Regions from separate parts of the Lactobacillus sp. ESL0260 genome, predicted to be linked through region 2. Evidence: predicted binding sites of a transcription regulator. Region 2 holds the regulator's gene; each other region holds the start of a gene.
What was found. Region 2 encodes Rex, which represses fermentation and respiration genes when NADH is low (regulators of the CRP and FNR family bind a similar motif). Its sites were predicted from a motif close to TTGTGAANTANTTCACAA; they were not measured.

Region 1 (8,384 bases), on a different contig from region 2:
CAATTAAGTATGTCAAAAATACCGGCAGAAGCAATTTTCAAGTCAAATCTATCAAGTTAGACCAATTGAATAAAAATTCTCTAGCAGGTAACAGTTTCCGCGAACTCATTCCTAATAGCAGTCAAAAAGAGAAAATAATTGCACTTTGTTCAACTGCAGAATTAAATAAGGTTAAGGGTAAAACTAAATATCTGACTTTGGTGCAGCTAAACAGTTTTGATAGAGATTGGCCATTTTTACTAAAAATTGAACATAAGCAGGCTCAAAGTAATCTTGCCTATAGTCACCTCTATAGCAACTCTAAGGCGGCTACTTATCAGCTGATTTTGGGGATGAGTAAAGAAATGAAGATCTTGGGCTATTCAGTGGCATTTGTGTTTGGCGTAAGTCTGATTACTGTTTTAATGATAGTAGTAAAAGCTGCTAAAAGAGAACAGAAGTTAGCGAATGAGAGGCTGGCTCAAAGAGCATGGCAGAGCAAAACAGGACTTTTGTTCTTTGTTCCTGCAACATTTGGTGTCTTTGATGTTTTGTTTGGCTTAAAATTTTTTGATCAGGTTTTGCCAACAGCATATTATAAAGTTTGGCTACCAATAGTATTGATGTTACTAGTTTATTTTGTTATTTATCTGATAACAGTTCGGCGGCATCACAATGCTGAATTTTAAAAAATTTAGACATAAAGATGACCCCCAAATTTGTCCTAAATTTGGGGGTCATATCATCCTGAGCGTGCTTTTTATTGTGTTTATTTAATGAAAGATAATGCCTAAAATTAGTCCGCAGACTTGCATTAACTGAAACCAAAACAAATTTTGCGGAGCCAAGTCAAAAGTTGTGGGCACTCTGTGCTTGATATTATCTTCATCAACCCAGAAAGCCATATCCTTGGTCTGCTTCTGTCTGAATGCCTGCACGTTTTTGTATAACTTAGGTAAAGTTACAAAAATTAATAGTTGCCAAATGGGTAAAAGGCGAAATATGACACTGATAGCGACTATTGCAAATGGAGCCAGGGTTAAAAAACTAAATAAGTTTAAGGAATTTTTTACGCCAATGTATGAGGGCAGGGTGTGGCGACCATTAGCCAAGTCTTGCTTTAAGTCGCAGGTATTATCCGCCAGCATTGTCGCCGCGTTAAAGAATGCTTGCGGTAAAGCTACCCAAAAAATTAATAATAGATTGGCTAAGTTGCCTCCGACACTAAATTGCGGCCAATCAAAATTCAAATAGGCTAATTGGGTTACGGGAGAATTGATGTAAACCGCTAAGAACATAATTCCCAGCCCTTCGAATAAGCCGGCAAGAATTTCGCCTAGCGGTACTCTGGAAAAGGGAACGGGCCCATAGGTGTAAAATACAGCGACAAAAAGTCCGGGAGCGCCGATCAGTAAAATAAAAAGATTGGTTCGCACAGTTAGCCAAATTCCCAAGACTGCTGCAATTAAAAGTAAGCTAAGCATAACCGCCATTGCGGTTGCTGGTGATAAATTACGTTTGCCAATTAAATTGTGTTCTTTTTGATAGTCCCGGCTTTTGGCTAAGCGATAATCTTGGACATTGTTAAAGCCTGTAACAAATAAAGCTATTGCTCCTTGAGCAATTAAATATATTAAAGAATTCTGCCAACTAAAAGTATGAAAATAAAAATAAGCAAACAGTATCCCTAATAAATACGGCATTAAGCTGTTTAACTTGGTATTAAGCCGCACCAGTTCAAAAAAATCAGTTATAGTAAAATGACTGTACTTCTTTTTAGCCTCCATCACGTTTTCCTTTCAGAGCATTATTTTAGTATAAAAGTTAATTATTAGTTTTTAAGTTTTGCAAGTCTATAGCCATTACCTGAAAACAATTTGAATTTATTTTTTAAGCCGGAAGTAATATATACTTTTTTCTTTTTGGTGATAAATATTGCTTCTACACCAGGTTTATGTTCTACATAATCATAGCCTTTTTTCAAACCGCGATTAAATACAGCAGTTGAAAGGCCATCGCCAGTGGTTGAACGCTTGGCAATAATTGTGACACTTAACAAGTTGTTTTGACAAGGGTAACCTGTTTGAGGATTCATTAAGTGGCTATAAACTTTATTACCGACTTTGAGGTATCGTTCATAAATACCTGATGTTACTGCAGTTGCATTCTTTTGCGGTAAAGAGCCGATGGCATCACCACGCGCAGCGCTGGGATCCTGAATACCTACCGTCCAGTTACTGTTATTCGTAGGAGAATTGCCCATAACATAAACGTTTCCGCCTAAATCAATAATCGCGCTGGTCACACCATTTTTTTGCAAAACTTTCATGACTTCATCAGAAATAAATCCTTTGGCCATGCCACCTAAATCGAGCATCATTTTCTTTTTCTTAAGAAAAACAGTTTGTTTCTGATCATTAAAAATCACATTATGATAATTAATTAATGGCAGCCGTTTTTTGATGGTACTTGGCTTAGGTTTATGGGCGTCAGGAAAGCCAATCCGCCATAAACTGGTAATTGGTCCGATTGTTAAGTCGAATGTACCAGCGGAAATTTTACTATAATAGTAAGCATCTTTGCACATACGGTAAATAGTGGGAGTAACTTTTACCGGTTTAATTCCGGCATATTTGTTAATTTTGTCTATTTCACTGCCTTTTTGATTAACGGTAGTTTCAGTGGCTAACTGTTTAATGCGCTTAAAACCCGCTTTTAAGGCTTTTTGCTGGTGTTTATTGTAAATTTTAATGGTGCAAACTGTTCCCATTAGAAATTGAGTATCTGAAGTAGGGGTAGTGGTAACAGCGGTTTTGGCCGGTGCTGTGTCTTTACTCTGAGTTGAGCAAGCTGTCAGGTTGAAGCTTGCTAATAGTGATACGAGTATCAGCAAAAACTTGTTTGTTTGCTTCTTCATATAATTTATTTCTCCTAATAAAAAAGAGCGGCTAAATGTCACTCTTTTTGTGATTAACTAATTATCTTTTTATTCCTGGTAAACGATATTGTCAACCTTGATAGTTCCGCTTTTACCTTTTTGAGCGGCATTAATTAGTTGTTCAGCGTAAGCAATAAATGAATGAGAAGATTCTGTTGCTCCTGAAACAGCTTGTACTTTTTCGGTGTTGCCTTTAGCTTTGATGAATTCCTTTTGTAATTTTGGAATGTATTCTTTAGGGCCAATCTTGTTAACCTTCTTCATTTGCTTTTCATAAGCAGCATTTTTGGTCTTGGAAACGCCCTTTTTATTAACTTGGTCGTAAGTAAAGTCACTAATTTTACCTTTTTTAATTACCATAGTTAAAACTTGACGATAGCCGTGACTATAATTCTTTTCAGCTAATTTATATGTACCATCCTTCATCTTCTTATTGTTATTGATGTGAATAGTGGCTGTATCACCTTTTTGAGCGGCTTGAGTTAGCTGGTTGACATAGTTCTTTAAAGTATTACTGGAACTGGTTGCTCCAGAAACAACTTGAATGGCACTGGAATTAGCACCACTTGCGGCAAATGATTTTTGTAATTTTGGAATGTATTCTTTAGGGCCAATCTTTGCTTGAGAATACTTCTTCATTTGTGCTTCATATTTAGTATCCTTTGCCTTTGACTTGCCGTTCTTGTCTACATTGTCGTAACTGGTGTCTGTAACCTTGCCACCTTTAACAGTCATAGAAACCTTTACTTTATAGCCATTGAAATAGTTGTCTTCTACTAATTTGTAAACACCGTCTTGCAGTTTACCACCGGCAATTTGCTTAGGAGCTTTCTTTTTCTCAACTTTGCTTACCTTTGGCTTAGAATCGCTTGAAGAACTTTTCTTAGCTGTTGTTGAACAAGCACTTAATAAAAGTGTAGAGAGTGCCAGAATGGCAGTACTATATATTAAATTATTCTTTTTCATAATATCTCCCTCAGTAATAATAAAAGATTATAACATTGTGTACGTGTTCACTTACTATAATTATAAGATAGAGCTCTACTTTGTGCAACTACAAAATATGAAAGCGGAAACTTATAATGATAGTAATTAAATCGTATAAGTAAAATATTACGAACATAGTTTGTGAAAGTGACCACTTTACCATAGTCCAAAACACTAGTATAATATAATATAACTAGTATATTCGCATTAAGGAGTGTTAAAAGTGGCTGAAACAAATATTGTAGTTATTGGCGGCGGCTATGGTGGTCTGTATACGACTAAGCATCTTGCCAAGAAATTAAAAAAGCGGCATGATATCAAAATCACGCTGATTGATAAAAATCCTTATATGACTATGATGACTTCACTTCATGAAGTTGCGGCTAACAGGGTAGAAGCCAAAAGTTTGAAATATGATCTGCAACGTTTATTTTCGCGGAGAAAAAATGTTGATGTTGTAACTGACAATGTTACCAAAATTGATCAATCTACTAAAAAAGTTATTGGCGATAACGGCAGTTATCCCTATGATTATGTCATATTAGCTATTGGTTCGCAGCCTAATGACTTTAATACTCCTGGTGTTAAAGAAAACGGCTTTGTTTTAGGCAATCTGGACGATGCAGAGCAACTACGTGACCACATTGATCTGATGGTTCATTTAGGTTCTAAAGAACGCGATCCTGAAAAGCGGGCACAGTATCTTAACTTTGTCGTTGTTGGTACCGGGTTTACTGGCACTGAAATGGCCGGTGAATTAAATTCTTGGCGTGGTGATTTAGCTAAAAAATATAACCTGCAAAAAGATGATATCAAGATAACCATGATGGAAATGGCACCAACGGTTATGAATATGCTTGATCGCTCTGATGCTGATAAGGCAGAAAAATATCTCTTAAAACAAGGTGTAGAAATTAAAGTCAATACCGGCGTTGTTGGTGTTCATGAAAATTATATTGATCTTAAAGATGGTTCAACATATCCGACCAGAACTTTAATTTGGACTGCTGGTGTTAAAGCTGTTGATACTGCTAAAAACTTTGGTTTTGAGACTGGCAGAGCTGGCAGAATTATAGTTAATGAATATTCCCAAATTCCAACTGATCCACATGTTTACGTCATAGGAGACGTTGCTCTTTATGATGCTAACGGCAGCGGCCGCGGTGAACCACAAGTGGTTCAAGGGGCTGAATCTGCTGGTAAGTGTGCTCTAAGAAATATTTTGAGTCAGATTAACGGCGGTGAACCCGTTAAGTTTAAAGGTACCTATTCAGGATTTATGGTTTCTTTAGGGCCTGCTTGGGGTGTGGCCTCTCTTGTTAATACTTTTCATCTGAGCGGCTTTTTCGCCATCTTAATGAAAGACATAGTGGACATGATTTACTTCATGGAAATCTATTCTGGTCATTATCTCTTTCATTATATTATGGATGAATGGTTCAGAATTAAGCGCCCAACTTTGTGGCGCGGCAATCTTAACCGGTATGGCAATGTCTTATGGACTGTACCTTTGAGAATTTACTTAGGCTTAATGTGGTTAGTAGACTGCTGGTATAAAGTTCAAGGCAGTGGTTCTTGGTTTACCAACAAATTGCAACTGCATTTTCCATGGCTTGTGCAAGCTGCAACTAGTGGTGCTTCACAAAAAGCTGCCGCTACTACAGCAGCAAGTGGCAAGGCAGCGACTTCTGCTGCTCCTGCACTATTTTCCCTAAACTATAACTATGGTCACTCACCAATGGCTGTTTTTGATAAAATGCCAAACTGGGTACAATCAATGACTAAAGTCATGATTCCTAACAAGGATGCGGCATTAGTTGCTCAAAAGACAATGACGTGTTTGGAAATTGCATTAGGAATTATGCTGGTTTTAGGATTATGCACGTGGTTTGCCGGTGGCATGAGTGCAATTTTTGTAGCTATTTTCTGTTTATCAGGAATGAACTATTGGGTAAATGTTTGGATGATATTTGCGGCAATAGCAGTTATGAACGGCTCTGGTAGAGCATTTGGTCTGGACATGTGGTTTGTTCCGTGGCTAGAAAAGAAGCTTACTAAGCTGAGATATGGTGTCTTGAAGCCAATTTATCATGTCGATAAAAACGGAGTAAAGAACTAACAATGGTAACTCTAAAAAGTCCTATGGTTTTATCTGTAAGACTTTTTTAGTTTTATTGTTAGTGAGGTAATACATGAAAATTTTAAAGAAGCTTAAACTTGGTGATTTTTTAATAATAGTAGTTTTATTAATCATTAGTTTTACTCCTTTTTATATGTTGCACAATCAGGAAAAAGCTGACGATCAAATTATAGGAATCGTCAAAATTAATAATCGTGAAGTGAAAAGACTTTCTTTGGCTAAAGATCAGAAATGGCGTTATCAAAAAAATGGTAGAATTAATATTGTACAAATAAAAAAGCACAAGATTCGGGTAATTGATGCCAATTGTAAGGATCAAGTATGTGTTAAAGAAGGCTGGAAAAGCGAAAGCGGGGATACAATAGTCTGTCTGCCACATAAATTTTTAATTGAGCTAAAAAATAAAAATCAAATTGACGATAATAAATAGATTTAAATATTATGACTGAAACAAATAATTATTTACGCACATATGTGTTTACAGGAATTCTATGCTCACAAGGAATTATTCTTAGTGTTGTTGAGCAAATGTTTCCTTCGCCCTTTTTCTTTGCACCTGGTGCCAGGCTTGGTTTAACTAATATTATAACGATGATCGCATTAATGATTTTACCTTTTAATAATTGTATTTTACTGACATTTTTGCGCCTGGTGCTAACTGCTCTGATGACAGGAGGTACTGGTACCTTTTTATTCGCTGCAGCAGGGTCATTTTTAAGTCTGTTTTTAATGAAATTATTTTTACCGCTGGTTCCCAGATTTATCAGCATAATGGGGGTATCAATTCTTGGCGGCGTATGTCATAATTTTGGTCAATTATTAATTGCAGCGCTGCTAGCACATAGTAAATATGTTTTATTGTATCTGCCTTTATTGACAGTATTCGGAATTCTTTCTGGAACAATAGTTGGTCTTGTCAGCAGCTACTTATTGCATTATGTTGATGCATTGAGTTTTATCAAAGGAATAATTAATAAAGGTAATTAACATGTCAAGGCTAGAAAAAGAGTTACAGCAAGTCCAAAATACAATTCAAAAAAATATCCGGACGCCAAAAGGTAAACTGGGAGAAGCAGTCAGATATGCGTTTTCTAAGCCTGGCAAGCAATTACGTCCTAGTTTCGTTCTATTATTTGGAGAAATGGGTGAAAGCAATAGGGAACAGAAATTAATTAATATTGCCGGTTCGATTGAAATACTGCACAATGCCACTCTAATTCATGACGATATCATTGATAATTCAAATGTTAGAAGAGGCAGGGCATCGGTTCAGGCTAAATATGGTAAAACTATAGCATTATATGCCGGAGACTTCTTATTTGCTTTGTCATTACAACTGCTAAGTGAAAACACTTCAAAGATAACGAACTTGCGTGCAAACGGCAGCACTATGCAAAAAATACTTGCAGGTGAAACCACTCAGTTTGGTAATGAATATGATATTACAATTACGGAAGAAGAATATCTTGAACAGATTCGGGGCAAAACTGCTAGTTTATTTGGTTATGCCTGCTATATTGGTGCTCTTGAAGGTGGACTTAGTAAAAGACTGGCCAGAAGTGCTCAGCAAGTAGGTCTGCTATTTGGTCAAGCATTTCAATTGCGGGATGATATATTGGATTACACCGCTTCTACTGCTGAATTAAAAAAGCCGGTATTATCAGATGTAGTTAACGGTGTTTATACTGGGCCGCTAATTTTTGCACTGAAAAAAGATTCTTCTGGTAAATTGAAAGATTTAGTGAAGAAGGGTAAGAAACTCAATTCTGCTCAGCTAGAGCAAATTGACCTTCTGGTGAGTGAATTAGGTGGAATTAGGCATGCACAAAATTTAGCAAATGACTTTACAAATAGCGCATTGGCGCTACTTGAGAAAAATTTTGCCGAGTATCCTGGATATGAAAAGGTCGCTGATATTGTCCGTAAAATGCTTACCAGAAATTGTTAATTATAAAAAAAGAGGTTGACTTAATGTTTGATATGACCTCCAAATTAGGAGTCAAAACAGTTCAACCTCTTTTATTTTGATGAAAATATTTAAAAGTTAGCTAAATTAATTGTTAATTTTAGATCTATGCCTTTTTAGGTTTACGAGTGAAACCAAATATGACTTGTAAAATCACCAGAACGCAGTAAGCCAGCAGCATGTAAACCAAAAGGCTAATGTCTGCTCTAGTGGAAGCAAACCAGTACCACTGATTCCCTTCAGTACTATAGATTAAATCAGCCAGACCTATTAAAGCTAGAATCAAAACATTAATAATTGCAAAAATCCATAAGTTGCCATTTTCATGTTTAGCAACATATATAATCGACCAGGCTGCTGACCATATTCCCCAA
Region 2 (8,384 bases):
AGTCCCGATTAAAAAGTATTCGCTTGGAATGAAACAAAAATTGATTGTAGCCATGTACCTAGTTAGTGGCGCCGAATATTACTTGATGGACGAGATTACTAACGGTCTTGATGAAGAAAGCCGCACAATTCTTTATAAACGACTAAATGATGAGGTAGTTCAGCATAATAAATGTATTATTCTAACCTCCCACTATAGCAGCGAGATTAAAGTGAATAACTTACACCGGCTCGTTTTACAAAAACAAATGATGCACGAGGTAGAACAATGAGCTCATATTTTTCATTGCAACTTAAAAAAGTTACTAAACACAATCTATCAATTATTTCACTGGTTATTTTATTATTAATTTCTTTTGGCTTACTATACATGAAGTCTACGCAGCTCATGGGTACAGGTTCTTTAAAAGGAGATGCTCAGGGTCAGATTGCCATGAAAAAGCAAGCTTTACAAGCCGATCGTCAAGCACTCAAACGATATTCACCGCATGGAAAATCATATAAGGCCACTGAAAAAGATATCAAACAAATTGAAAAGGAATTAAAAAAAGATCAAACCTTTGTAGATAATATTAATCACAATCACTGGAAACGAGTTTATGAGATCAAATTAAAAAAGGAACAAAAAGGCAGATTGACTGATCTAAGTTCAGATGAAAAAGATGGACATAAAAGTATAATCTTGCGTTTAAAGTATCTCATAGTTCACCCTATGCCTTATGAAAGCGATAACGCAGTTACCGGAATACAATTTTTGTTAGATTTGAATGCAAACTATTGGCCCGTCTTATTTAGTTTGGTAATGATATTTATTTTGACTTATTTATTTACTGGTTCTTATAAAAATGGTCTTGACATTTCGACTGTCTTGCCAATTAATCGCTTGCAAAGTACATTGACTAATAATATTGCTGGGTTAGTGGTCGTCAGCTTTATTTTTCTTTTACTAAACTTATTAGTTTTCGGGGGAGCAGCGAGCATTTTTGGTACTGGTCGCAGTGACTATCCTTACATCATTCACCATCTGGTTAGCGACCACTTGGTGCCGGGAATTGTTCCGACTGCCAAATTGTTGCCCCAAGCAGTTATACTGCAGCTCTTAAATTTCATATTTATGGTTTTGCTTGTACAGCTAATTGCTAAAATTTTTCATAACCAGTTACCGACTCTGTTAGTTTCGCTATTGCTTTTATTAGGCGGTCATTTTGTTACAGTTTTTATTATTCCACTAGAGAAGATTGCGCAGTGGCTTCCTGGTACTTATTTAGGAGCTTTAAATGTTGTATCAAACCAAACAGCCTATGCAATGGATAATTCCGCGATTAACTTTTCAAATGGTGTGTTTACCTTAACACTAAGTTCTATATTATTGTTGTTGTTGGTACTTTTAATTGATCGCCTTACAACTGTTACACATAGAAATGGGAGACTGGCATAATGTCCTATCTGGCTTTTCAGCTTAAAAAAGTATTTAAGAATAAGCTAACCCCAGTTTGCTTAGCAATTATACTCTTATTAATGGGTATTGTCTTATTCATGAATATACGCACTAATCCCCAATTTTCCTTGCAGGCGTTGTCTAAATCAGAGATTGCATACCGCCAAAAAGAAATTAACCGGCAGCAAAGATTACTTAAACACGATAAACAAAAATCGAAAACTGAGATTTACAATGATACTAAATCTACTATTAAGCAAAATCAAGAAGTAGTTAAGCAAGATAAACAAATTCTAAATGCGGCAAATAAAGGTAATTGGCGCAAAGCCTACACGATTATGTGGCACCAAAAAAAGCAAGAACAAACTATTACATCAAATGGCCAAGATTCAGCAGGCCTTAATTCAAGAATAAATGTAGAGAAAAAGCTGCAATTCTTTAACTATTTACGCCATGAGCCTTTGCCTTATGAAAGTCAGGATATGCCAGTAACAGGCTGGCAGTTCTTACTGCAATTAAATCAGCAATATTTGCCTTACGTATTTACTCTTGTTGCTCTGTTTTTATTAACTTTGCTTTTAACTGATTCTTACCACCAAAAATTAGATACGGCGCAGTTATTACCGCTTGAAAAAAATAATTTAATGATTTCGAATACCATAGCAGGAATAGTCCTGACTCTTGGTAGTTTTTTAGCGATTAATTTAGTATTATTTATTGTAGCTTCCCTTATTTATGGTACAGGTAGTTTAGCCTTTCCTTATATCGTAGGTCAATATACAGGTGGTAGGCCTCTTATTGAATGTATATCTACTGGCAGTTTTATTATTAAAGTAATTGTATTGCAGGTACTTACCTTCATCTTCGAGGTTGTCCTAGTTCAGTTCCTTGCCCGAATTTTTCGTGATAAATTACCAGCATTACTTATCGCTATTTTACTTGTCCCGGGACTTAACATTGCAACTATGATAGTTGAACCGTTGCGTAAGATTTGCGCCTGGTTGCCAATGACTTACCTGAACGCAGTTGACATAGTATCTGGCAATTTAGGAATGAATTATCAAAATGTGCAGTTGAACTATACGACAGGGCTGTTAACACTATGCTGCTCAATTTTAATAATTACTATTATGATTTCACTATCCAGTCATATAAAATACAAAGAATAAAATTTTATATTTTGTAAATCAACGTTTTTACTTTTAATTTAGTATTATCATGACTTTAAATCGTTCATTTGTTTATTTAAATTGTGCTTACTCAAAAGTCTTTTAAAACTAAGTGTAAAAATATTTAACAAGTAATAACATACTCGTCATTACAAAATGGAAAACTCATTTCAAAGGAGTCTGGGAAAAGATAGTTTTTTCCCAGACTCTTTATTATCTCTTAAAAATCTTTGTAGAAAGCAATCAAATCGTATTTATCACACGGCTTAGAATTACCATTTTCATAAAACATGCGCGTTTTACCCGTATTTTCGGTCAACAAAAATTTCTGTCTGACAGAATTATATTCTGTAATACACTATTCATTAATTTCGTACCAATTCCCCGACTTTGATAAGCAGATTAACCAGTAACTCTTGGATATAAATGATGGTCAGACCATCACCAAACTACTCTGATTAATCCAACTAATTGACTATGATCCTAAGCGCCAATAGTAAAAAGCAAATTTGCCACTGCCTTTTGCAGTTGCCGAGGGTTTTGTGTATAAGAACTCCAACCGATGCTGGTATATAAATTGATGAGTTGGTCTAAAGCAATATTTTGGTCAGCTATATATTTCATTTTTATTCCTCCTTTATTAATTAATAATTAAAGAGCAGTGCGTAATTTTTCCATGTGCACCTCCCAATTTATTTTTGATAGAGCCAGTAAAATTATTAACTTTAAGTTTAAACTCCTGAGTTTTTGAAAACAACAGTAAATTTATCAAGTTTTGCAAACAAAAAATCAATTAATAGTTAACAAGGTAATTTACTGTAAGTTGAAATATAGAAATAGTAAACAAGAAGGCAGATTTATTTCTATTTTTGTTGCGTTTCCAAAATATAGATTATTTTAGTCAAAGCTATCCAGTTCAGTCAGTGCATTTTCCCAAGCATCATTTGCCTCAGCAAGTTGTTTTTGCACTTCAGTGAGCTGTTCCTGCAAAGGACCTAATTTGTCGAAGTTAGTAGCAATTTCAGGATCAGCCATTTGAGATTGAATATCTTCCTGCTCTTTTTCCAGTTGTTCAATCTTATTTTCAGTATTTTCAACTTCTCTTTGCAATTTACGCTTTTGTGAATCGCGCAATTTTTGCTCTTGATAAGAAAGTTTATTTTTATTTTCGTCTACTTTTGCTGCCGTATTATTTTTTGCTGACTCGTTCTCTGAAACAATATTTTGCTTGTTTTTTTCATCTAGATAATAGCTATAATCACCCTCGTAAACTTGGGCAGTACTATCTTTGATCTCCACAATTTTGTTAGCTAACTGATTAATGAAATAGCGATCATGTGACACAAACAACAAAGTACCGTCAAAATCCTGCAAAGCTTTTTCTAATACTTCTTTCGCCTCAAGATCCAAATGGTTAGTAGGTTCATCCATCAGCAGAAAGTTGTTATGTTCAAGTGACAAAACCGTTAATGTTAATCTCGCTTTTTGACCACCAGATAATTGTCCGACAGTTTTATCAATATCTTTTGCGGTAAACAAAAAACTGGCTAAAATCGATCTCACATCTTTTTCAGGCATTGTTTTATGACGGTCCCAAACGGTGTCAATCACCGTTTTAGTTGGATCAAGTCCCTGCAGTTCTTGATCATAGTAGCCGATATCAAGGGATGCACCGTACTTAATTGAGCCTTTTTTCGGCTTTAATTCCTTCATCACGGTTTTTAGTAAAGTTGATTTACCAATACCATTTTGACCAATTACGGCTACGCGGTCGCCTTTATTTATTTGCAGAGAAATATCGTGCACCATTGTTTTTGTTGGATAGCCAATTGTTAAATCACGTAAAATTAAAACTTCTTTACCAGATGGCCGCTCGCTTTGAAAATTAATGCGCACTTTATTTTTGTGCTTTGGCGGAGTGATCCTATCCATTTTCTCCAATTGCTTGCGGCGGCTTTGTGCTCGTTTAGTAGTTTTGGCTCTGACAATATTTTTTTGAATAAATTCTTCGTCTTTTTTGATTTGCTCTTGTTGCTTTTCATACGCTTCTTCTTGCTGGCGATCACGCAGCTGCCGTTCAGCAACATAAGCGGAATAATTCCCCTTAAAGTCAGTTAAGTTGCCAAATTGCAATTCAAAAATCTGTGTGGCTAAATGATCTAAAAAATACTGGTCATGGGAAACAACTAAAATAGCACCAGAATAGTTTTTAAGATAACTTTCCAGCCAGTCCAGAGTGTCTAAATCAAGGTAGTTGGTAGGCTCATCAAGTAATAGCAGAGCAGGTTTGCGCAGTAGCAATTTAACAAATGAAAGTCTGGTCTTTTCTCCTCCGGAAAGACTTGCGATTTTTTTTGACCAAGTTTCTTCGGGAAAGTTAAAGCCATTCAAAATACTTTTGATATCAGCCTGGTAGGTGTACCCTCCTTGCTGCTCAAAGTTGAATTGCAGCTGGTCATACTGTTTTAACAAATCACTTCTTTTAGGGTTAGCAGCGATGTCCTGCTGTAAACTTGTGATTTTTTTGCTCATATTAATTAATGAAGTAAAAACACTGAGCATTTCTTCCCAAATTGTTTTACTTTCATTTAGACCATTTTCTTGGGCAATATAGCCGACATCTATATTTTTATTGATGGTGAAGTCACCATGTGTGGCTTCTTCTTCACCGGTCATAATCTTAAGCAGGGTTGTTTTACCAACCCCGTTAGGTCCAATCAGACCAATTCTGGCATTTGCGTCAATTGAAAAATTGACATTTTTAAATAATGTGTTGGCACCGAATTGTTTTTCTAAATCGTGTCCTTGTGCAATTATCATAATTTTTCACCTAAAAACCATTTTAGCATACGTATTGAATTTCTTGTGTGAGAGTTTGACGGATATATGAAAGAAAAAGAGCAAAAATACAGCTTTTTAAGCGTGAATGAATAAAAATACCAGTTTCTATTATCAAGCCTGTTACCATTATGCTAAAATTTAAAAGATTGTGAAAAAAATGTTTGCAAATGACGTAAATTTATAGGTAAAATAGAATTGATTGCTGAGAAATTCACAAGAACGAATTATGGTTACTTAATTAAGTTGGAGGCTTCTTAAATGGAAAAAATCAAAATACCAACGGCAACGGCTAAAAGGTTGCCGTTATATTACCGTTATCTTATTATCTTAAATGAGGCTGGCAAAGAAAAAGTTTCTTCGACTGAATTGTCTGAAGCTGTTCAGGTAGACAGTGCTTCAATCAGACGTGATTTTTCTTATTTCGGCGCTTTGGGCAAAAGGGGTTATGGCTACGATGTAAAAAGTTTACTTTCTTTTTTTAAAAAGATTTTAAACCAAGACACTTTAACAAATGTTGCTTTGGTTGGCGTAGGTAACTTGGGTCATGCTTTATTAAATTACAATTTTAAACGCTCAAATAATATTCGCATTTCTTGTGCTTTTGATATTGATGAGAAAATTACCGGCAGAATTCTAAGCGGTGTGCCTGTCTATGATATGAGTGAACTTAAAAAGCAGCTTAGTGACCAACAAATTTCTATTGCGATTTTAACGGTGCCATCTGCGGCTGCTCAAAAAACTGCTGATGATATGGTAGAAGCTGGAATTAAGGGAATCATGAATTTCACCCCAATTCGTTTATCTGCACCAAGTGGCATTAGAATTCAAAACGTTGATTTGGCTACTGAGTTGCAGACACTTATTTACTTTCTTGATTCGGATAAGAAAAAATAGTTTTAAAAAGCAAATTAGCACTTTTTTACTCAAAGTGCTAATTTTTTCTTGCATTTTTTCATAAAAGGGGTTATTATCATAAATGTAAGTTAGCACTTGACAAATAGGAGTGCTAATGGCACATAAAAGAGATTAAAATTTAATTTTAGGAGGGACAAACGTGTTACAACCAATAGGTGATCGCGTGATCGTAAAAGTTAAAGAAGAAGAAGAAAAGACTGTAGGCGGAATCGTCCTGGCTTCTAATGCTAAACAAAAGCCGACAGAAGGTGAAGTAGTTGCTGTTGGTGAAGGTAACTTTGCTGAAAATGGCAACAAAATACCTATGACTGTTAAGGAAGGCGACGTTGTTTTATATGACAAGTATTCTGGTACAGATGTTAAATACGATGGTCAAAAATATTTAGTCCTTCACGAAAAAGATATTTTAGCAATTGTTAAGTAATTAAGGAGCGTATAAAAATATGGCAAAAGAAATTAAATTTTCAGAAAAAGCAAGACGTTCCCTGTTAAAGGGCGTTGACAAATTAGCTGATACTGTTAAGGCTACTATTGGTCCTAAGGGTAGAAACGTTGTTTTGGAGCAATCTTACGGCAACCCAGACATTACTAACGATGGTGTGACAATTGCCAAGGCAATTGAATTAAAAGACCACTATGAGAATATGGGTGCTAAGTTAGTTGCAGAAGCAGCACAAAAGACCAATGATATTGCCGGTGATGGTACTACTACTGCGGTTGTTTTAACCCAAGCAATTATTCGTGAAGGTATGAAGAATGTTACTGCTGGTGCTAACCCTGTTGGTGTTCGTCGCGGTATTGAAAAAGCCACAAAAGCTGTAGTAAATGAATTACACAAGATTAGTCACACTGTTTCTTCAAAAGACCAAATTGCTCAAGTTGCTTCAGTTTCTTCAGCTTCAAAAGAAGTTGGTGATTTAATTGCTGACGCAATGGAAAAAGTTGGTAATGACGGTGTTATTACTATTGAAGACTCACGTGGTATCGAAACTGAATTATCAGTAGTTGAAGGTATGCAATTTGACCGTGGCTACCTGTCACAATACATGGTAACTGATAATGACAAGATGGAAGCTGATCTTGACAATCCATATATCTTAATTACTGATAAGAAGATTTCTAACATTCAAGACATCTTGCCATTGTTACAAGAAATTGTTCAACAAGGTAAATCACTTTTAATCATAGCCGATGATGTGTCTGGTGAAGCTTTGCCAACATTAGTTTTGAACAAGATTCGTGGTACGTTCAATGTCGTTGCTGTTAAAGCTCCTGGTTTTGGCGATCGTCGTAAAGAACAATTACAAGATATTGCCGCTTTAACTGGTGGTACAGTTATTACTGAGGACTTAGGTCTTGAATTAAAGGACACTAAGATTGACCAATTAGGTCAAGCTCGCCGGATTACTGTAACTAAGGACTCAACTACTATTGTTGATGGTTCTGGTTCAGATGAAGCAATTAAAGACCGTGAAGACTCAATCAGAAAGCAAATTGCAGAAACTACTTCTGACTTTGACAAGAAGAAATTACAAGAGCGCCTAGCTAAATTAACTGGTGGAGTTGCTGTTATCCATGTCGGTGCTGCTACTGAAACTGAATTAAAAGAACGCAGATACCGCATCGAAGATGCTTTGAACTCAACCCGTGCTGCTGTTGATGAAGGCTACGTTGCTGGTGGTGGTACTGCTTTAGTAGATGTTAAGGATGCTGTTAAGGACCTTAAAGGTGACAATGCTGATGAACAAACAGGTATTAACATTGTCTTAGAAGCTTTGACTGCTCCAGTTCGTCAAATTGCTGAAAATGCTGGTGAAGATGGTTCAGTTATCTTGAATAAGCTTGAAGGTCAAGAAAATGAAGTTGGTTACAATGCAGCCAACGGTAAATGGGAAAACATGGTTGAAGCTGGAATTATCGATCCAACTAAGGTAACCCGTACTGCTTTGCAAAATGCTGCTTCTATTGCTGCTTTGTTATTGACTACTGAAGCCGTTGTTGCCGAAATACCAGAAGAAAAAC
Region 3 (8,384 bases), 480 kb from region 2:
ATTTAGAATAATGGACTCGATCAGCCCAAAATCTGGCAGTGCCTACCAGGACATCCATGCCTTCGTCCTTAACATATGATTCGTCTCCCGTATAACTAGTATACTGTTTGATTGCAAAAGGAATATCTTCATTACGGTGTATTTCTTCAAAAGTAATTTCCCACTCGTTATGACATTCAATCCCGTTAAAGGTTACCATTGGGAAAAGTGCTCCGGCTAAGCCCTGCTGCCTAGCATTATAATAGGCACCGTCAAGTTGATCATGTCTGTATTGTAATAGCGCCCGCGTGACATTCGGCTTAGTAATACAAAGATACATCGGAAAGATAAAAGCCTCTGTGTCCCAATATGTGGCTCCACCATATTTTTCACCAGTAAAACCTTTAGGACCGATATTAAGTCTCTTGTCTTCACCGTAATATGTCATGAATAACTGTAAAATGTTAAAACGAATACCCTGTTGTGCTTCATCATTGCCGGTAATAACCACATCACTTTTAGTCCAACGCTTTTGCCAAACCGCAGTATGATCAGCCAAATTTTCTGCAAAGCTTTTTGATTGCAATTGTTGCATCAACTCATCCGCACGATCACTTTGCTTTTCGGGTGCTACATCACGACTGGTAATTACGATCACATCTTTTTCTAAAGTGTAACTTTCTCCAGCATTTAAAGTAACTGCCAACTTCTCACTTAACTTTGCAGTTGCAGTTTTAACAGTACCCTTAACAACATGATTATTATTTCTTAGGCCTGCTTTTAATAAAACCGTAAACTGGGGCACATCGTAAGGATTAGGCTTGGTTATAACTTGAATGGAACGCTTTGCAGCATTCTCATTACAGCTAAGCCAAAAATGTTCATTATAGTTACTATCTTCATTAGTAACTGTGCCGTCAAGCGTTGAATTAAACTCAATTTCTGCCTGACCTGCAAGTACAGTAGCTTTAACAGTGATTAAAGCCGCTTCTTTTAACCTGATGTGTAAAAAACGCTGAAATTCAAACTTGACTTTAGTATTTGCACCCTCATAAATAAAGCTGCGGCTAAGCAAGCCTTGATGCATATCTAATTCAAAATAAAAATCTGTAAATTTAATCTTGGCTAAGTCAATTTTTTCATTATTAACTGTGATGCCAATTCCAATAAAGCTGGGGGCATTAATGGTTTTGCCAAAATATTTCGGATAGCCGTTTTTCCACCAGCCTACTCGCGTTTTATCTGGGAACCAGACACCTGCTAAGTATGTACCCTGCAGTTGATCGCCAGAATATCCTTCCTCAAAATTACCGCGCATCCCCATATAGTCATTGCCAATTGCAGTAATGCTTTCCTGCAGCCTTTTATCCACCGGGGAAAACTTGTGTGTGGCAACTTTCCATGGGTCAACCTCAAAAATTCGTTTCATTTACTTTCGCTCCCTCTTTGGTGAGGTTTTTTGTTTACGCTTTCATTATTCGCAAAAACGAGGTATTTGACAATAGCAAAATCGCTGTTAACGGTATCAGAATCATGTTTTAAAAAAACAACCAGCACCAACTAGTTGTTTTTAAAATTAATTTGCAAGTTCAATGACAAATCCGTGCTCGGCAAGTTGCCCAGCTGCAAAATTCTGACTTAATACTACTTGGCCGTTTGTGGCAATAGCAATCTTATCAGGACTTGTATTAAAAAGAGCAGTGATCTTTTCTGCACCAATTCGCTTAACTTTGATTAAGCCGCTAGACGTAACGCTTAGACTGATTGTGCCGTTACCTAAAGTAGCAGCATGGTTATTTCTAAAAGCAATCAGCTTTTGCACTTTATACCAAAAAGGCGTGCCCTCTTTTTGCCAGTCCATTGGCTTGCGGCAATCGGGATCTTCTCCTCCCGTCATTCCCATTTCAGTACCGTAATAAATGCACGGGCTGCCAGTCTGCACGAACATAAAAGTCAGCGTTTGCAAAGCCAGCGCTTTATTTTCACCTGCAAGCGTCAGTAAACGGGCGGTATCATGAGAATCAAGCATATTCATCATGGCCTGATTCGTGCAGTCGCGGTACATCATTAGTTGATCAGTAAGAGCCGCAACTAGTTCCTGGGCTGTTTTTGTTTTGTGCAGAAAATGTTCCTCAATCTGTAAAGTATACGGATAATTCATTACTGCAGAAAACTCGTCACCGTTGAGCCAAGGCCGTGCACTATGCCAAATTTCACCTACAATATAAAAGTCCGGCTTAATTGCAGTAAGCGCATCATGAAATTTTCGCCAAAAATGATGGTCTACTTCGTTAGCAACATCCAGCCGCCAGGCATCAATATCAAAATATTTTACCCAATAAGTTGCGATTTCCAGCAGAAAATCTTGGACTGCAGGATTGGCAGTATTTAATTTCGGCATTTGTCCTTCAAAAGCAAAGGTATCATAATTTGGACCGCCCGCCTCAGGTCCTTGATATGGTTTAACTGGAAAATGATTAATATGAAACCAGGATGCAAACCGCGACTTAGTGCCATTTTTGATTACATCCTGCCACTGCATTGACTGGCCGCCTAAATGATTAAAGACAGCGTCCAGCATTACCTTCATTCCCCTTTTATGAGCTTCACTCACAAACTTGGCAAACAAATCCTTGTCACCAAAATCAGGGTCAATTTGCAGATAGTCTATCGTATCATACTTATGATTGGAGCTAGCTTTAAAAACCGGACACAGGTATAACCCATTAACGCCCAATTCCTTTAAATAGTCCAGATGGTCAATAATGCCCTGTAAGTCGCCCCCGTAAAAGTCTTCTCGTCCGGGATGATCTTGCGGATTCCAGGGTTTTGTACCTTGAGGATCATTATTTTTATCACCATTGGCAAAACGTTCAGGAAAGATCTGATACCAAACAGTGTTTTTAACCCAGTCAGGAGTTTTGGTTTGATCAATTTCATGCAAGTAAGGCAATTTGAAGTAGCTGCTGTCAGCTGCTAAATTTGCTGCGGTAAAGTCTTTGATCCCGCGGTCTCCAACAATTTTATGGCTGTCATCCTGGCCAATAACTTCGAAAGTATATTTAAGGCGGCGATAAGGAGCTTTCAAAGTTGCTACCCAATAATCAGTTACCTGCCCTTGTCCCGCCTTAGTCATGGCCACGGTTTTATCAGTCTTGGTATCAAGATAATTATCTGTATAGTGAACTATTATTTTTTTAACATCATTTTTGGCACTATGGAACCGAATCCGCACATGGTGCTGACTAATGACAAAACAGTCTTCGCTTTCTGTTCTATGTTTCAGGGCTGCTAATTGCATTTTTTCCTCCATTATTTACTTAAAACCACACCAGAATACGGCATCAAAATCAATTCATCCTTATTCAAATAATGCTGTCCGGCAGTTAACATGACTTTCCTATATTCACCAGGTATTTTAATTTTTAATTTTTGACTGCTTAGTGAAACAGCCACGATTGCACTATCATTTGCTAAATCCCGCTGGTAAATGTAGCTGTCATTAGCGGTTGCTAACAAGTAAAAACTACCTGATTGAAACAAAGCCGTTTTTTTCAAACTAATCAGTTGTCTGTAGAAGTTAAACATACTGTCAGGGTCATCCAGTTCGGCCTGAACATTAGCGTTATTTTGGCTTTGACCTTCAAGCCACGGACTCACTTTTGAAAAACCATAATTTGGCTTTTTAGCTGTCCACGGCATCGGCCCTCGTGCCGGCATTTTGTGGGCTTGGCTGACCATTTTTAGTGCTGCTGCTTTTGTTAGACCCCAATCTGCAGCTTTCGTGATAAAGCCTTCCGCTTCTTGATCATTAAACTCTTCTTTAGCAGTAAAAAGCAGATTTTTTAAGCCTAATTCTTCGCCATAGTAGATAATGGGGATTCCTCGTTGCAAATACATCAACATTGCTAAGCTGCGTGCCTGTGTTTCAGTTTTTGCTATTCTGCTAGCCAGTCGCGGCATGTCGTGATTGCTCCAATATAATGTAGGTTGAGAAACCTGCGCCAAAGTTTGTTGCCAAATAACCTGCGTCTTCTTAAAAGCATCCCAGTCAAGTCCTTTAGGCTGAAAATCTGCAGGCAAGTTAGGATCAATGTGCCCTTGATCATCCTTAAAATAACGAAAAGTAACAACACTATCTAAAAGATGGTGGTCTTTTGCCGTATAGTCCGCTGCTAAGTTAACATTAGCGCTGGCAGCTTCCCCCAAAAGCAAAGCTTCCGGATAATCCTTTTTTATTTGCTCACAAAATGGTCGCAGCCACTTCTGAACTTGGGGCAAATTAGCAAAAAAGGGTTCGGCAACTACCGTTTGGTCATCTTCGTTTGTAACTTCCTTTACCGGAAAACTTTGCCGTAAATCTGCCTTGGCAATATGAATAAAAGCGTCAAGGCGCAAGCCATCTATTCCTTGAGCCAGCCAAAATTCCGCAATTTTGAGCATTTCTTGTCTTAATTTGGGATTACGCCAGTTTAAATCAGGCATGTGCTTGTCAAACAAATGGAAATAAAATTGGCCTGTACCTGCCGGATCCGGCTCCCAAACGCTGCCACCGAAAAAGCTGCCCCAGTTATTCGGGCGCTGATCATTTGCACCTGCAAAAATATAGTAGTCGCGGTATTGACTATGCGGATCACTTTTGGCCTTTTGAAACCATTTATTTTGATCAGAAGTATGGTTTAAAACAAAATCTAAAAGCACATGAATCCCTACTTGATGACAAGCAGCAATTAGAGCTTTCATGTCTTTCATTGTTCCCATTCGGGGATCAATTTTAAAATAATCTGCCACATCATAGCCGTTATCAACCTGCGGTGAAACAAAAACAGGATTTAGCCAAATAGTATTAATACCGAGCTGCTGTAAATAAGGTAATCTCTGCCTGATTCCATTTAAATCACCAATACCATCATCATTACTGTCTTGAAAAGACTTGGGATAAATTTGGTAAATTATTGCATGCTCATACCATTGCGTCATAAATTTATACCTCCACTTAAAGTTTAGCTGAGAAACCTGGTGAGAGGCAATGGTAATGGTAATGTTACCGCTATCAGAAAAAATCGCCGCTAGTTCTATTAAATTAGCGTTGTTCGGTATATTCAGGTATGTTTTTTCCTAAAAAACTATTGCATTTTTATGTGTACAGGTTCACAATAATCTTGAAATCGCTAACAGGTAAGGAGGATTTTTTTATGAAAATAAAAGCTGCTGTTGTTAAAAAAATGGGCGATCCGTTTGAGATCGAAGACAATATTGATTTACACGAAGTAGGACCAACTGACTTGCAAATTCACATGGTGGCAAGCGGAATCTGCCACTCAGATGAAGCCTTGCGCAAAGGTGATTCAAGTGTTGGCTACCCGGTAATTCTAGGACATGAGGGTTCCGGAATTGTTGAAAAAGTTGGTGACCAAGTTAAAAACTTCAGTGTAGGCGATCACGTAATTTTATCTTTCTACGCTGATGGTATTTGTGATAATTGTTTAAAGGGTATCCCAACCCAATGCCGTCATTATAGCGACTATAATCTTTCCGGTGTCCGTGCAGATGGTGATGATCATTTCCAAAAAGACGGTCACAGAATTTGTGATATGTTTAACCAATCATCATTCACTACCACTACTGTAGTTGATCAGAGAAATGCAGTAAAAATTGCTGATAGTATCGACTTGCGCAAGGTTGGCCCTCTCGGCTGCGGCTACGTTACCGGTTCTGGTACTGTTTTCAATACTCTGAAAGCTAGACCAGGCGATACTATTGCTGTCTTTGGTACAGGTGCGGTAGGATTAGCCGCAATGATGGCCGGCGTAATCAGCGGCTGCACTAAAGTAATAGCAGTTGATGTTGTTCCAGAGCGGCTTGAATTGGCTAAAGAATTGGGTGCCACACATACAATCAACAGTAAAGAAGAAGACCCAGTTGCCAAGATCAAGGAATTAACTGGTGGATATGGCGTTGACTGGACAGTTGATACTACTGGTATTTCTGGCGTTATTAAAAATGCTGTTGAGGCATTGGCACAGGGCGGCACTTGCGCAGCAATTGCCGTAACAGCTCAAAATCTGACTATTTCTACTTGGAACGATCTTTGTGTAGATGATAGAAAAGTGGTTGGCGTTAACATGGGTGATGCCATTCCACAAGTTGACATACCAAGATTGCTTGAGTTCTATCAATTAGGGAAGTTTCCGTTTGATAAGACTGAAAAGTTTTATCAATTTGAAGATATTAATCAGGCTAATGCTGATTCAGTTTCTGGTAAAACAATCAAACCTGTTTTAATTATTGATCCTGATTACAAACCTGAATAATAAAGAAAGTAATCTTACATTAAAACCATTTATTAGAGTCTGAGAGAATTAATTTTTCTCAAAAAAATATGACCCCCAAATTTAGGACAAATTTGGGGGTCATATCATTCTTACTTGCCTTTTGCTTAATTCCATAATAAAATTTTGGTATTGGACAATTTAATTATTGTTCAAAATCCCAGAAATGTATGAAATTTGGGAAAAGCAAGATATATTTATTTTTAAATAATTAATGCCAAAACTTTTTTTGAAAAATTGTTTTGGCATTTTTTGTGGGTTCATTTATATCAGTACAATTCTCTTGCGCGGATTTCATGCCGTAAAAATATACATATTAAAATCAATATTTTAAGCTAATCTGTGCTAAAATAAATGGGTACAAAGTAAATCTGTTATTCATATTTTTTACCGTAGTTTGTGATTAATTAAGTAGAAGTATAATCTACTTTAGTGTTAGTGAATGGTCAGACATATTGTCTGGCCATTCACTTTTTTTGCCTCAAAAAAACTAGACGTTAAAAAACACATGGTAATCAAGCCCGCTATCTGATTATTATGTGTATTTCTGCTTGTACTTATATTTTACCTGGTTGATTCTCTTTTAACTAAGGAAGGCTTAATTAGTGCCTCTCCTTGAGGAGACCCTTTTTGATCAATTTTGCGTAAGAGCATGTTGGCCAAGAGTTCACCCATTTTAAAAATTGGCTGTTTAACAGTAGTTAACTTCAAGTTGGAAACCTGATCCAGAAAAACGCCATCGTAGCCAATCACACCAAAGTCAGCCGGAACTTTAGCCTTTTCATCCTGCAATTGCCTGACCACTCCTGTAGCAATACGATCGCTGGCACAGATAAAACAAGTATCTTTAGGAAACTTGTGGAAATTATTTTTGATTACTTCTTGCGCAGCGTGACTGTGATTAGCAATGCGGTAGATTTGCGGGACCTTTTTGTGCTTCTGTAAAGTATTGACATAACCCGTTTCACGCGAATACTCAAATGGCTCTCTGACATCAATGCCAATGAAAATAACGTTTTGGTATAACCGCGAAAGTGCATATTTTGTCGCCAGTTCTCCACCATACTGATTATTATTATCCACATAATCATAGCCATGATGATTTTCGCCAAATAAAATAAAGGGTTTTTTAAGGCTGTCAAATAAAGCATAATCACTGGAGCGGGCACCAGTAATCAGGTAACCGTCAAAGTTACCATCTTCTATTTGATTTCTGTCTGTAACCAGTTGGATGGCATATTGCTTTTTAGATAACCCACGAGCAATACCAAATAACAGGTTCATATAATATGGCTCTGTCGTATCCACATCTTCCAGGGTGACAAATTTAATCACATTTGTCCGCTTATTTACCAAAGCCTGAGCAACATAATTAGGGTGATAATCCAGTTCATCCATCGCCTGTTCAACTAATTTGCGCAATTCATCGGTTACTTGTTCAGGATGATTAATCACCCGCGAAACTGTCATCTTTGAAACATTAGCCTTTTTAGCAACATCAAGCAAGGTTACCATCACGATTCGCCTCTAATCTAAGTACATTCGTTTTAGTTGAGCCAAGTCATCATCATTAAAGCCCAATACTTTTTTAAAAAAGGTGGGAAAATCGCCCCAGCCGCCACGAACAGTTTCCGTAATGCCGCGAATTGCTATACCCTCGCCTTTAGTGACGTTCATTTTGGAAACCATTTGCGTAATTTCATCATTACTTGGCAATTGCCGAGAAACTGCAAAATCATAAAGTTCATTGGTTAACAAATAATCACGGGCAATAGTGTCATCGTCTACGCCTAATGCCATTAAGATCAAGGCAGATACCATTCCCGTTCTGTCCTTACCAGCACTACAGTGGTAAACCAGTGCTTCATCTTCTGGCAATTCCAACAGTTCCGCAAAAACGCGGGCAAACATTTCCTGGCTGTGGGAACTTAGCAGAGTTTGTTGATAAATCCGACCAATAAAATTATTATGCATATCAGGAATATGATGCAAAAAGCGGTAGATTGACCGGTTATTTTGCACATCATTGATATTGTCAGAATATACGGGCAAATCAACATATTTCACATCGGG

Region 1: a site for Rex is predicted at 3,919-3,936, ahead of pplA (extracellular electron transfer flavoprotein PplA). Genes of this name have one in related genera too.
Region 3: a site for Rex is predicted at 5,119-5,136, ahead of F5ESL0260_RS08650 (NAD(P)-dependent alcohol dehydrogenase). Genes of this name have one in related genera too.

What each region holds. Positions count from the first base shown of each region.
Region 1 is NZ_REHO01000004.1:47,682-56,065, forward strand. Features, by position in the region: gene F5ESL0260_RS01130 (hypothetical protein) at 1-668, shown strand, start outside; gene F5ESL0260_RS01135 (UbiA family prenyltransferase) at 753-1,766, opposite strand; gene F5ESL0260_RS01140 (FAD:protein FMN transferase) at 1,811-2,896, opposite strand; gene pplA (extracellular electron transfer flavoprotein PplA) at 2,966-3,883, opposite strand; gene F5ESL0260_RS01150 (FAD-dependent oxidoreductase) at 4,128-6,023, shown strand; gene F5ESL0260_RS01155 (NusG domain II-containing protein) at 6,097-6,474, shown strand; gene F5ESL0260_RS01160 (Gx transporter family protein) at 6,486-7,031, shown strand; gene F5ESL0260_RS01165 (polyprenyl synthetase family protein) at 7,033-7,992, shown strand; gene F5ESL0260_RS01170 (hypothetical protein) at 8,117-8,384, opposite strand, start outside.
Region 2 is NZ_REHO01000013.1:15,615-23,998, reverse strand. Features, by position in the region: gene F5ESL0260_RS06435 (ABC transporter ATP-binding protein) at 1-271, shown strand, start outside; gene F5ESL0260_RS06430 (hypothetical protein) at 268-1,437, shown strand; gene F5ESL0260_RS06425 (hypothetical protein) at 1,437-2,606, shown strand; gene F5ESL0260_RS09540 (hypothetical protein) at 3,090-3,230, opposite strand; gene F5ESL0260_RS06415 (ABC-F family ATP-binding cassette domain-containing protein) at 3,504-5,426, opposite strand; gene F5ESL0260_RS06410 (redox-sensing transcriptional repressor Rex) at 5,706-6,341, shown strand; gene groES (co-chaperone GroES) at 6,502-6,786, shown strand; gene groL (chaperonin GroEL) at 6,806-8,384, shown strand, end outside.
Region 3 is NZ_REHO01000013.1:495,471-503,854, forward strand. Features, by position in the region: gene F5ESL0260_RS08635 (glycoside hydrolase family 65 protein) at 1-1,408, opposite strand, end outside; gene F5ESL0260_RS08640 (glycoside hydrolase family 13 protein) at 1,556-3,280, opposite strand; gene F5ESL0260_RS08645 (alpha-glucosidase) at 3,292-4,959, opposite strand; gene F5ESL0260_RS08650 (NAD(P)-dependent alcohol dehydrogenase) at 5,175-6,293, shown strand; gene F5ESL0260_RS08655 (LacI family DNA-binding transcriptional regulator) at 6,876-7,826, opposite strand; gene F5ESL0260_RS08660 (tyrosine-protein phosphatase) at 7,839-8,384, opposite strand, start outside.